Ruminococcus albus AD2013: one gene and its partner. The protein of the gene in region 2 interacts with the protein of the main gene of each other region in a pairwise test. Links are inferred from orthologs where the notes say so. Each region holds a gene or a part of one and is shown on either strand. Other genes may lie near its edges. The genes, in order: ligA and leuS.

Evidence for each region.
Region 1: the proteins of leuS (region 2) and ligA interact in binary tests that used the Escherichia coli proteins (3 or more experiments, as listed by UniProt). The link is inferred for Ruminococcus albus AD2013 from one-to-one orthologs.

The regions. Positions count from the first base shown.
Region 1 is NZ_JAGS01000001.1:945,158-952,164, reverse strand. Bases 2,083-5,049 are described here. They hold ligA (NAD-dependent DNA ligase LigA), read left to right. Parts: upstream 2,083-2,559; coding sequence 2,560-4,539; downstream 4,540-5,049. Other genes in these bases: N773_RS0104230 (CotH kinase family protein), read left to right, coding at 4,733-5,049; N773_RS0104240 (dockerin type I repeat-containing protein), read left to right, coding at 2,083-2,319. Also shown: more of N773_RS0104240, read left to right, coding at 1-2,082; more of N773_RS0104230, read left to right, coding at 5,050-7,007. UniProt on the Escherichia coli protein: DNA ligase that catalyzes the formation of phosphodiester linkages between 5'-phosphoryl and 3'-hydroxyl groups in double-stranded DNA using NAD as a coenzyme and as the energy source for the reaction.
Region 2 is NZ_JAGS01000001.1:2,524,986-2,532,066, forward strand. Bases 2,341-5,381 are described here. They hold leuS (leucine--tRNA ligase), read right to left. Parts: upstream 5,056-5,381; coding sequence 2,626-5,055; downstream 2,341-2,625. Other genes in these bases: N773_RS0111215 (hypothetical protein), read right to left, coding at 2,341-2,450; rsfS (ribosome silencing factor), read right to left, coding at 5,183-5,381. In the rest of the region: N773_RS0111205 (amidohydrolase), read right to left, coding at 1-411; rpsU (30S ribosomal protein S21), read right to left, coding at 591-764; more of N773_RS0111215, read right to left, coding at 1,089-2,340; more of rsfS, read right to left, coding at 5,382-5,554; bis(5'-nucleosyl)-tetraphosphatase (symmetrical) YqeK, read right to left, coding at 5,639-6,220; nadD (nicotinate (nicotinamide) nucleotide adenylyltransferase), read right to left, coding at 6,223-6,834; N773_RS0111240 (YhbY family RNA-binding protein), read right to left, coding at 6,831-7,081.

The DNA of each region.
Region 1 (7,007 bases), 1.6 Mb from region 2 along the record:
AATCCCAATGATTTCACAGGCATAATCGATAATGAAGTTGAACCTGAAGGCACTGTAGTTATCGAGGCAGGCAAGCTGAACGGCAATCACATCACCAACGATGATCTCCCCGAGATAGTTGAAGCATTGGGCGATAACTACACATTCCGGTGCGATGAAGTACTCAGCCTGGCAGAACCTAAGCTTGCAAGACTTGAAGTCAGAAAAGCTTACATGGACGATGGTGAGGTCATCAAACCTCATGACTACATCACTGCATACGATGAGAACGGAAGAGATATCACCGACAAGTGCGTAGTTATCAATATCGACAATATCAATCAGACTGGTGATTACAAGATCGAAGTTAACGATGGCAGTCTGGATGTTCCTCTCAGTGATATTCTGTACGTTTTGACCAAGGTCGACAAAGTAAACGATCTCATCGCAGAACTTCCCGAATCCGAGGATGTAACAGCCGAAGATGAAGATGCTATAACTAATGCCCGTGAAGCATACGAAGCACTCACAGATGAGCAGAAAGCAAAAGTTGATGCAGACGCTCTCAATAAACTTGAAGATGCTGAAGAAGCATTGGAAGACGCTAAGAAAGCAGCTGCAGCGACTGAAGCTATCAACGCTCTGCCCGATGCTGAGGACGTTACCACAGAAGATGCCGAAGACATCGAAAATGCACGCGATAAATACGACGCACTGACAGATGCTCAGAAAGATCTGATAGATGAAGAAACCGTAGATAAGCTTGAAGCAGCTGAAACTGCTCTCGCAGCAGCTATCGAAGCAGCTGAAAAAGCAGCTGCAGATCAGACAGCAGCAGATGCTGTTAAACAGGAAATCAACAATCTTCCCGCTGCTGAAGATGTTACCACAGAAGATTCTAAGAACATCGTAAAGGCACGCGCAGATTACGATGCACTGACAGACGCTCAGAAAGCTCTGGTGGATGAAGAAACCGTAGATAAGCTTGAAGCAGCTGAAACTGCTCTCGCAGCAGCTATCGAAGAAGCTGAAAAAGCCGCTGCAGATGAGGCAGCAGCAGATGCTGTTAAACAGGAAATCAACAATCTCCCCGCTGCTGAAGATGTTACCACAGAAGATTCTAAGAACATCGAAAATGCACGCGATAAATACGACGCACTGACAGATGCTCAGAAAGCTCTGGTGGATGAAGAAACCGTAGATAAGCTTGAAGCAGCTGAAACTGCTCTCGCAGCAGCTATCGAAGAAGCTGAAAAAGCCGCTGCAGATCAGACAGCAGCAGATGCTGTTAAACAGGAAATCAACAATCTCCCCGCTGCTGAAGATGTTACCACAGAAGATGCCGAAGACATCGAAAATGCACGCGATAAATACGACGCACTGACAGATGCTCAGAAAGATCTGATAGATGAAGAAACCGTAGATAAGCTTGAAGCAGCTGAAACTGCTCTCGCAGCAGCTATCGAAGAAGCTGAAAAAGCCGCTGCAGATGAGGCAGCAGCAAATGCGGTAAGAGACTCTATCAACGCTCTTCCTGAAACTGAAGCAGTTAAACCTGAAGATGCTGAAAAGATCGCAAAGGCACGCGATGATTACAATGCACTGACAGCCGCTCAGAAAGAGCTGGTAGATGAAGCAACCTTACAGAAGCTTGAAGCTGCTGAAGATGCTCTCGAAAAAGCTAACGAAGCAGCTAAGAAAGCCGCAGAAAATGAGGCAGCAGCTGATGCAGTCAAGAAGGCTATCAACGATCTTCCCGCAGCTGAGAATGTTACAGTAGACGATGCTGATGCAATCGCAGCAGTTCGCGAGGCATTTGAAGCTCTGACAGATGATCAGAAGGGTATGGTCGACGGAGATACAATGAAGAAGCTTGATGATGCTGAAGCAGCTCTGGATACAGCCAAGAAGGCAGCTGAAAAGGCAGCAGAAGATCAGGCAGCGGCTGATGCAGTCAAGAATGCTATCAACGCTCTTCCCGCAGCTGAAGATCTCACCAAGGACGATGCTGAAGCAATAGCTAACGCACGCAAGCTGTTCGATGAACTTACAGATGAGCAGAAGGCTCTGATCGATCCCGAAGTAGTAAAGAAGCTGACCGATAACGAAACTGCAGTTGCAGCTATCATAGAGGAAAGCAAATATATGAAGGGCGATGTAAACGGCGATGGCAAGATCAATATCAATGATCTGACCAAGATAGCAGCTCACGTAAAGGGCAAGAAACTTCTTACAGAAGAAGAACAGATGCGTGCAGATGTAAACGGTGATGGTAAGTTAGATATTAACGATATCTCAAAGATTGCCGCACACATCAAGGGCAAGAGACTTCTCAAATAAATTTTCAGACAATTTCTCATTTTTCACGTCCTACTAACTTATAAGATATTCCCCCGTGATTTCACCTCACGGGGGAATGTCTTTTTATTATTTAACCTTGATTTTTCATCAATGATATGATATAATTTACGTTATAAAATCTCTAACAAAAAGCGGAATTAAATTATTTCATAACGAGAAATTATAAATGTAAATGTGACATACTAAATCATAAACTTTGACCCGAAAGGCGGAGATAAAATGTCTGAAAAAGAAAACGCAAAAAAACGTATCGACGAACTCGTTGATACCCTCAATTACCATGCACACCTGTATTATGTTGAGGACAGAAACGAGATTTCCGACTATGATTACGATATGCTCCAGAACGAGCTGAAAAAACTGGAAGCTGAGAATCCCGAGCTTATCAGACCCGACAGCCCTACACAGCGTGTTGGCGGCGAGGCTGTATCAGGCTTTGAAAAAGTTACACATAAAGTGCAGATGGGCTCTTTGCAGGATGTGTTTTCATTTGAAGAAGTCAGAGAGTTCGTTGACAGAGTAAGGGAGAGCGTCAGCGACCCAAAATTTGTTGTTGAACCCAAAATAGACGGACTATCTGTTTCTCTTGAATACCACGACGGTCAGCTTACAGTAGGTTCGACCCGCGGTGACGGATTTGTGGGCGAGAATGTAACCGAAAACCTCAAAACTGTTCGTTCAATACCTGTAACCATAGACAGTACTCTGCCCATGATAGAAGTTCGCGGAGAGGTTTATATGCCCAGAAATGTTTTCCTTAAACTTATAAAAGAGCAGGAGGACAATGACGAGCAGCCTTTTAAAAATCCGAGAAATGCGGCAGCGGGTTCGCTTCGTCAGAAAGACCCCAAAATAGCCGCAAAGCGCAAACTGGATATATTTGTGTTCAACGTTCAGCAAATAGAGGGAAGAGAGCTTTATGCTCATAAACAGTCCCTTGATATGCTGAAAGAACTCGGTTTCAAAACTGTACCGGATTATAAGCAAGTATCCACCACTGATGAGATCATAGCGCGTATCAATGAGATAGGTGAGAGTCGTTTCGAGCTTCCTTATGATATCGATGGCGTTGTTATCAAGGTAGATGATTTCAAGCACCGTGACATTCTCGGTGCTACTGCAAAAGTCCCGAAATGGGCAGTTGCGTATAAATTCCCGCCGGAAGAAAAGAATACAAAACTTCTTGATATCGAGCTGAATGTTGGCAGAACAGGTGCTGTGACCCCCGTTGCTGTGTTTGAACCTGTCTTCCTTGCAGGCACTCAGGTGTCCCGTGCTACACTGCACAATCAGGATCTTATAATCGAGAAAAACATCAACATTGGTGACATTATCCGTGTCCGCAAAGCAGGGGATATAATACCCGAAGTTCTCGGTTCTGTTGAGAAAAACTCCGAGGGATCTTTCATGCTTCCCGATGAATGTCCCGTGTGTCATGCAAAGCTTGTAAGATCTGAGGAAGAAGCAGCTGTCCGCTGTCCCAATGTTGAATGTCCCGCCCAGATATTCCGAAGCATAGTTCACTTTGCTTCAAAAGGTGCAATGAATATAGATGGCCTCGGTCCTCAGATAGTTCGACTTCTGCTTGATAAGGAACTAATAAAATCCGTTGCTGACCTTTATCATATTAAGGAAGAAGACCTCATTGCTCTGGAAAGCTTCAAGGAGAAGTCAGCACATAATCTGGTAACTGCAATTGAAAAGTCCAAGTCGAATACTCTTGACAGATTGATATTCGGTCTCGGAATAAGAAATATCGGTCAGGCTTCGGCAAAACTTCTTTGTGCAAAATTTGGTGGGCTTGACAGCATTATGTCAGCCACCACAGAGGAAATTTCCGAGATCGACGGTTTTGGAGATGTTATGGCACAGAGTGTTTACAGTGCTTTTCATGAAGAGCATATGATAGCACTCATTCAGCGTCTGAAAGACTGCGGAGTTAACACCGAGTACGAAAAAGTTCAGCAGGACGATCGTTTTGCAGGAAAGACCTTCGTTCTTACAGGAACCCTGCCAACCTTAAAAAGAAACGATGCTAAAGAACTCATTGAGAAGTTCGGCGGGAAAGCAAGCGGCTCGGTTTCAAAGAAAACAGACTATGTTCTTGCAGGCGAAGAAGCAGGAAGCAAACTGGCAAAAGCTGAGCAGCTCGGCATTAAGATCATCACCGAAGAAGAATTTATGGAAATGATAAAATAGCCACGATAAATTACAGAAAATCACAGTATAGATAAGCCTCCGATCATATTAATTAGGAGGCTTTATTTATGTACAAAACGGCAAAGTTCTTTTAGCAATTTTTATTCATCTTGACAACGCAGATCAAGTGTGATATAATAAAATTGTTAAAATACCAAACAAATTGTTACTTTAAATAAGGAGGAAATATAATATGAATCATAATATCGGTCGAAAGGCTGCTGCAGGCATACTTTGTCTGGGGCTTGTCTGCCAGAATGCAGGGCTTATCCCTGCTTACGCTGCTTCGAGCGGTGTAACAATCAATGAGGTCTGCTCAAAGAACACGACTATTGCGGCTCCCGACGGAAATTTCTACGACTGGGTCGAGCTTTACAACTCAGGAAATTCTGCTGTTGACCTGTCAGGCTGGGGACTTTCAGACAAGGCAACAAAGCCATTTAAATTCAAGATACCCAATGGCACGAAGATCGAACCCAAGTCTTATCTGGTCATCTACTGCGACAGCACAGCAGGGGAGACCAACACTTCCATAGCTCCATTCGGTATGTCAGGTTCGGGCGAGACTCTTACGCTCTCCGATGCAAACGGCAACGCAGCTGATACTCTGACTTTCGGCTCCATCGCTTCTGATGCTTCCTATGGACAGTATCCCGATGGCAGCGGAAATTTCTTTGAACTCGCCTGCACACCGGGTAAAACAAATGTTGAACCCCAGGGTTCAGCAGCAGTGGCTACTCCTGAATTCTCTCTTGAAAGCGGCTACTATGACGCAGGAAAGACTGTATCCATTCAGGTACCGTCGGGAACTACTGTATATTATACCACAGACGGCTCCGTACCGACCACATCTTCACAGAAATATACTTCACCTTTCACTCTCACGGATGTTTCCTCTAATCCCAATAAGCTGAGCGCTGAGAGAAATATTTCTACATACGGCTACAATCCGCCTTCTTCACCTGTTGATAAAGCTAATATCATACGCGCTGTTGCAGTCGATACTCAGGGGCGTGTGAGTGATGTCATCACCAGAACATATTTCGTAGGCAAGACAAATTCGGGATACTACAAGGATATGAAGGTCGTATCCCTTGTGACCGACCCTGATAGTCTGTTCAATTATGAAACAGGTATCTATGTTCTGGGCAAGTACTACGATGAATTCAGAGCGTCCGCAGGTTCCAACGGTAAGAGAGAATGGGAAAGGGATGCTAACTACACTCAGTCAGGCAAGGCTTGGGAGCGTCCTGCTACTATGACCGTTTTCGATAAAGGGCAGAAAGTTATCGACCAGGACGTAGGTATCCGCATCAAGGGCGGTGCTTCACGCCACAATGCTCAGAAGAGTTTCAATGTTTATGCACGTCTGGATTATGGTGCTCCTGAATTTAGCTACGATTTCTTTGACGGTACTTCCGTAAAGGCAAAGAACGGCAAAGCTATAAAGAGTTATACCACCATCTCTCTGCGTGACGGCGGTAATGATAACAATAACGCGATCTTCCGTGATTCTCTCAATCAGAGCCTTGTAGCTGACCGTGATTTCGGACATCAGGCAATGAGCGAGTGCATGGTATTTATCGATGGTGAATTTTGGGGGATCTATCAGATATGCGAGAAGCTCAACGATGCCTACATCAGCGATCACTACGGTGTTAAGAAGAGTGACGTCGCATTGATAAAGGAAGGGGAAGTTGAAGAAGGTTCCGACTCCGATCTTCAGGATTGGAATGCCCTCGTAAAGGGTGCTGCAAACGGCAGTCTGAGTTATGCACAGATCTGCGAAAAGATAGATATCCAAAGCTTTATGGATTACTTTGCAGCGCAGATCTACTGGGCAAATCAGGACTGGCCCAAGCGTAATATCGCATCATGGCGTTCAAATACCATTGACAGCTCCAATCCCTATGCAGACGGAAAGTGGCGCATGATAATGTTTGATACCGAATATAGCGTAGGACTTTACAACAGCCAGGATACTTCTGTTAATACAAACGGATTCCGCCGTTTACAGCAGGATCAGCAGATCGATGTCAGCAGAATGTTCACAGCACTGCTCAAAAATGACCAGTTTGCCAAAGATTTTGCACGTACCATGATGGATATGGCAAACTACAACTTTGAGCCAAACAGGGTAGCAGATAAAGCTAAGTACTATTCCGATAATTTCAGCCAGCAGGCAGCGGATACATACAAGCGTTTCGGATCAGGCAATAATGCGCAGTCATATATTAACCAGTGGAGGACTATTGTAAACTTCTATAAACAGCGTTTCGATCCCGCAGAGCGTTATCTTCGTCAGGCTGTTGGTTTTTCAGGTGAACCTGTGACCTTTACAGTGAATAACAGCAGCAATTCCGGAGAGATACAGCTCAACACCCTGAAACTCGGCGCAATAGACAAATGGTCCGGTAAGTACCACAAGGATTACGAACTTGATCTGACAGCTTCACCCAAGGAAGGAA
Region 2 (7,081 bases):
TATGCGCTTGCCTGCTGTTTTTACAGCAGCTATACTGCCCGCTATGGGATTTGTCGAACCTGGAGATACTATCACACAGGTGATGCCCGCCTGTCTTGCCATCTCAAAGCTGTGGTCTATTGGGTTTATGCCGTCGATTATGCGCAGCTGAGGTGTGCAGGGGTCGAATTCCTCATTAAGGTCTTCACCCTCGATGCCAACACCCGCCGAAGTCAGACCCATATGGGTATGTGCGTCGATGAACCCCGGGTAAAGGGTCATACCTCTGCCGTCGATATCATTCTCACTGCACTCCGAGGGACTTCCCTCCTCAACCGCTGTGATGATGCCGTTTTCAACAGTAACAAAGCCCTTATCTATCACGCGGTCATTATCGTCCATCGTATATATCCTGACATTTTTTATGCGCATATTTTTTCCTCCGACGTAATTGGTTAAATATATTATATCATACAAATTTACATATTTCAAGCCCCCCGACCCTGTATCAGGCTCGGGGGCAGACCTTCGTGTATATAACAGCTAAAGCCCAGTCTGTTTTTGAACAGCAAAAAAGCGGACACATAATGTATCCGCTTCCCGATGTCATATCAATACTTGCGCTTACGAGCAGCTTCGGACTTCTTCTTACGCTTTACCGAAGGCTTTTCGTAGTGTTCTCTCTTACGGACCTCAGCGATAACGCCGTCTCTTGCGCATGATCTCTTAAAACGCTTAAGAGCGGTATCCAGAGTTTCGTTCTTGCCAACACGAATTTCTGCCAAAATGTTTCCCTCCCTTTGCCACCTATGACAGAGGTAATCCTCCGACCGCTCCCGCACACCGCAAGGGTGATAGTGAAGGTCTGCTAGTGCAAACTTAAACGCTTTACGCTTTCTCTGTCTAAGATATGCGAGAACCTTGCAGCCGAAATAATTACAAGATAAATTATACTATATTTTGCCTGAAAAGTCAATAGCATTGAAGAAAAATTTAAAATTTATCTGAAAATATTTTCGTTCATAATTTGGTTATTTTGACAATAAAATACAATACCCGCAGAACATATTTTCCTGCGGGTATTGGTACACATCATTGTGACATTATTTTTATTCTTCGCCGTTTACCTGCTTTGTGGTTATTATAAGCTGTTCATCAGCGCTGCCTTTTTCGTAGGTGCGGAGGAAATATCCTGCGTCATCATAGATAACGTAGTACTTATCTGTAATCTGAACAATAGTTGCTTCTGTGACCTCTGCGGGTTCTTCTGCGAACTCTTCAGCTGCTTCGATAAGAGTATCATCCTCTTCTATCGTTCCGGTATAAGTGCTGTCGGGATACTTCAGCTTAAACCATTTAGTATTATCGAAAGGTCTGTAGTAGCTGCCGTCACCGCCAAGGTAAGGCGAGAAGACACGTACATCATCAACTATCTTGGTGCCGTCGCTGATCTTTACAACGGTGAGTTTTCTTGCAAGACTTTCCTTGTAGTCGATCATCATGTAATCGCCGAACATCTTGACCTGAGGATCTTCTTTGCTGAGTACCGCATCATTGTAGAACACAGTAACTTCGTCTGTATCGGTGTTGTATTCATATATGGTCTCTTTGTCTATATAGGGTCCGCCCATGAGAGAGGATTTCTTGTTGCCGAAGTAGAAGCTGTTACCCTTTGCGAACAGGAACAGGGGGTCTTCAGCGTCCTCTGTAACACCTGAATGATCGGAGGGAATAGCGATAGGATCAAGCTGAGTGATAGTACCGTCAGCGGGATCGTATACCTCAAAGTTTCTCTCGCTGTTTACATCTACAAGTATTTTGCCGTTATCAAATACATATTCGATCTTACCTACATCAAAACCTTCGGTTATATCATAGTCAGTGACCTTGCCGTCCTTGCCGACCTTTTCTATGTGTTCATCGCCGTACACGGTCTCGCTGTACATCAGATACAGATCATCGCCCTTTACGAACCAGCTGTCATAATCGTATTTGCCCTCAGCTTTCTCAAAATCCAATAATGTTTCAAGAGATCCGCTTGCTATATCATAGCAGAAAAGCTTAGTGCCATTTTTTGTGGAGTCGATATATACCTTATCGTTTGCATAAACAGGCGATGAAACACTTGCTGTATAGAAGTAATCCCCTGCATAGTTATTTATATCCGACTCGGCATATGCCTTAGCAAGATCTTCATAGTAGGTATAATACTTTGGATCTTTCAGACCAAGATCCTCAGCAGGTGCTTCAGCTTCGGACGAAGTATTCTCAGCATCGGTTATCTCAGCATTTATCTCATCCTTGATCTCGTTAAGCTCTTCCTTTTCCTGTTCATCGAGTTCGCTCAATGCTTCATTTACCTGATCTTTTTCAGTTTTGTCCTCGGTTTTGCTGTCACCGCAGCCTGCCAGCGATATGCACACAGATGCCGCCATCAGGAGCGCTGCTATCTTTGCTATCTTTGCTTTCATTTCACTACCTCCTGCGAAAATTTTTATAAACAGTTCTCATTATACAGGTATATTATGAACCCTTGTTATATAATATATTAATATAGATTTAATATTCAAAATTTGTTAATTATTTATCATTTGCAAATACAACATCAGGCAGATACCTCAACCGAAGCATCTGCCTGTAATGAACTTATTTAACTACGATATTTACCAGTTTGTTGGGTACAACGATCTCCTTGACAACGTTCTTGCCCTCGATGACCTTGGCTACATTTTCATCAGCCTTAGCCTTTGCGAGAACGCTATCCTTTTCCTCGTCCTTGGCAATGTTCAGCTTTGTCTTGATCTTGCCGTTTACCTGTACGACTATCTCAACGGTATCCTCTACCAGCTGTGCTTCGTCGTAGGTAGGCCACTTCTCAAAAGCGATGGTATCATCATGACCCATTATGCTCCATATCTCTTCACCGATATGAGGCGAGATGCAGGACAGCATCTTGATAAGACCCTCAGCATACTCTCTGGGGCAGGTGCCGTTCTTGTATACCGCATTGACGAATATCATCATCTGTGCGATGGCTGTGTTGAATGCCAGTGTCTCGAAATCGTCGGTGACTTTCTTAACAGTCTGGTGGTATACCTTTGTGAGTGCGCCGTCGTTATCGTCGGTGAGGTTCTTATCCTCGGTGAAGAAATTCCATACACGGTTGAGGAACTTCTTTGCACCCTCAACACCGCTCTGGCTCCAGGGCTTGGAAACTTCCAGAGGTCCCATGAACATCTCGTAAAGTCTGAGGGTATCAGCACCGAAATCTCTGATGATATCCGAGGGATTTACAACGAACTCAGGGAAACGCTTACCCATCTTGATGCCGTTTGAACCCAGTATCATACCCTGATGTACCAGCTTCTTGAAGGGCTCCTTGGTAGGTGCAAGACCCTTGTCGTAGAGGTATCTGTTCCAGATACGGGAGTATATCAGGTGACCTACGGTATGCTCGGGTCCGCCGATGTAGAGGTCAACAGGCATCCAGTGCTTCAGAAGCTCGGGGTCTGCAAACTGCTTATCGTTGTTGGGGTCGATATATCTCAGGAAGTACCAGCTTGAACCTGCGCTTCCTGGCATGGTAGATGTTTCTCTTACGCCCTTTATGCCGTTGTGGTCGTACTGCTTCCACTCGGTTGCATTTTCAAGAGGAGCTTTGCCGTTCTTGCCCTTGTAGTCGTCCAGCTCGGGCAGTACCAGAGGCAGTTCTTCATCATCCAGTACATGTATGCCGTTCTCTGTATGTACCACAGGTACGGGCTCGCCCCAGTATCTCTGACGTGCAAATATCCACTCACGGAAATGATAGTTTACAGTGCGCTTTGCTCTGCCCATCTTTTCCAGCTTAACGGTAATGGCTTCCTTAGCTTCTTCAACGGTCAGACCTGTGAACTCCTCCGAATTTATCAGCTTGTAACCCTTGCCAAGGTACTCGCCCTTTTCCATAGCGGCACCTGTAACGTCGATATGACCGTCCTTGCCGTCTATTACCTGTATCATATCTATATTGTGAGCAACAGCATATTCAAAGTCACGCTGATCGTGGCTGGGTACTGCCATTACTGCACCCGTGCCGTAGCTTGCAAGTACGAAATCGCCGATGAACATACGAACTTCCTTGCCGTTTACAGGGTTTATACAAGTAACGCCCTTCAGCTCGCAGCCTGACTTTGTCTTGTTGAGCTCGGTACGGTCCATATCATTTTTCTTCTTTGTCTCGTCGATATAAGCCTGGACTTCATCGCGGTTCTGAACTCTGTCAAGAAGTCTCTCGGTTATCTCACCATCGGGAGCAAGAACCATGAATGTGATACCGTAGATGGTCTCGATACAAGTGGTGAATATGGAGAACTTTCCTCCACCAACGATATCGAACTCTACCTCAACACCTGTGGACTTGCCTATCCAGTTGCGCTGCATACTCTTTGTTGATTCGGGCCAGTCTATCTCGTCCAGACCCTCCAGCAGTTTTTCAGCGAAAGCAGGCTGGTCGATGACCCACTGCTTCATATTCTTTCTTACAACAGGGAAACCGCCGCGCTCGGACTTGCCGTCGATGACTTCATCGTTGGAAAGAACTGTACCAAGCTCCTCGCACCAGTTTACAGGCATATCTATATACTTAGCATAGCCGTCCAGATACAGCTGCTTGAATATCCACTGTGTCCACTTGTAGAAAGCGGGGTCGGAGGTTGCAATCATCTTTGACCAGTCATAGTCAAAGCCCAGTTCTTTCAGCTGCTTGGAGAAAGTCTTGATATTCTCCTGAGTGAAGCCGTTGGGGTGGTTGCCTGTATTTACTGCATACTGCTCTGCGGGCAGACCAAAGGAGTCATAGCCCATGGGGTGCAGTACATTATAGCCCTGCATACGCTTCATACGGGATACTATATCAGTAGCGGTATAACCTTCGGGGTGACCTGCGTGCAGACCCACGCCCGACGGATAAGGGAACATATCCAGCGCATAGAACTTTGGCTTGCTGAAATCCCATACATCAGTCTTGAAAGTTTCATGCTCTTCCCAGTACTTCTGCCATTTTTTCTCAATGGCACTGAAATCGTAATTGCTCATATTGTTTCATCTTCCTTGTATATAGTTTATGCTTTTCCAAAGCAAAAATATCACGTTCTATTATAGCATATTTTTTTTCAAATGTAAAGCCGCCGCGGATATACATCACGTATACCCCGCTCCGGAGTCATGCCTCTTTGGTCACGAACTTTGAGATATCGACCTCTTTGCCGTCAGTCCAGAGCCTTTCCAGCTTGTACTGGTCTCTTGTTTCCTTGTTGAATACGTGTACCACGATATCGCGGTAATCCAGCACTATCCAGTTGTTGGGACCGTAGCCCTCGGTATGATGAGGTTCAATACCCTCCTGAGAGAGTTTGAACTCAACTTCTTCAGCCATAGCCTTTGTCTGCACGGTGGAACCGCCGTTTGCTATGATGAAGTAGTCAGCCAGTATCGTAAGATCGCCTATGCCTATTGCCTGTATATCTTCTCCGCGCTTTGAATCCAGCGCCTTTACTATTATTTCCAGCTTCTGCTCGGTAGTTAACTCTGCCATGTTATTCCTCCTGTATCAGTTGATAAAACTTCGATTTATTATATCATGCCTGTTTATCTTTGTCAATCGACTTATGGTATATACCTACTTTTTCATATACTTTATGTACTCGTTGTAAGCGTCCAGCGTTGCTGCGGGGATAGTGTTGCCTTTGCTGACGGAATCCGATATGGAAAATCTGAGGGCTTCGCACATGGCACGTTCGAGGCTTTTGTCTGCCAGCTTGCGCATACGGTTCACGTCCTTGTAATCCCTGTCAGCGGATATGAGGTCTGCAAGATATATTATAACATCAAGCTTGCTCATGCCGCCCGCCGCAACGGTATGCCTGCGTATAGCCGTTATTATCTCATCATCGCGGATATCGAAAAGTGTCTGTATCAGTTCTGCTCCTGCTATTGCGTGAAAAAGCGGGGGCGCTTTCGTTTCTATCTCGCTTACATCGAGTTTGGAAGCCATCACAAGTTCAAGCTGTTCTTCAGCGGGAAGCTCCTTGGCTATATCATGGAGAAGTCCTGCTGTATACGCCTTATCGCTGTCTCCGCCGTACTTTTTGGCAAGTTCAACTGCGGAAAATGCCACATTCAGCGAATGTGTATATCTCTTCTTTGATAAATGCTCCCTGAGATATTTTTTGTATATCCCTATCTGTTTGGATTCTTTCAATTTTACCCCTCACGCTTTCTGTAAAGACCTTTGCTGTTTATATACTTTCTCACCCTGCTGTCAAGATACCCCTCACAGTCTTCGCCCTGCGCGATAAGCTTTCTCAACTGTGAACTTGATACCTCAAAAGCATCGGCGGGAAGTATCTTTATATCTCCGCCTTTAGCACGGAGTTCTTCCGCTGCCTTTTCAAGTTCGGCATCGTCGCCGCTGTATCTGGTCAGACATATGAGCCCTGCCAGTGTGAGTATCTCTTCGTAGCAGTACCACTGTGTAAAGGTAGTCAGCATATCGCTGCCCATTATGAACCACAGTCTGTCCTCGGGATACAATTTTTTGAAATGGCGCAGTGTCAGCACGGAGTAGCTTTTGCCCTCCTGCCTTATCTCCCAGTCGCTGACTTCGATATCATCATGCCCTGCGAAAGTAAGCCTGCACATTTCAATCCTGTCCTCAGGAGAAGCCATATTCTCCCTGACTTTATGTGGCGGTATCCTGTCAGGCATGACTATCACCTTGTCAAGTCCCCCAAGAGTTTTTGCAAGCTCCAGCAGCCTTGCATGACCCTTGTGTATGGGGTCGAAAGTGCCGCCGTATACGCCTATGTTCATCATTTGCTCTTGAATTTGATAACAGGTTCTTCCTCGTTGCGCTTATACAGCACCAGATTTGAACCTATCACCTGTACTACCTCGGCATTTATCTTTTCTGCCAGTTCCTCAGCTGCTTCCCTTGCGGTGTACAGCGAGTTATCCAGCACCTTTACCTTTATTATCTCGTGTACCCTGAGATAGTCGTCTATCTGCGCGGTCTGCGCATCGTTAAGTCCGCCCTTGCCTATCTGGAAAGACGGCTTCATTT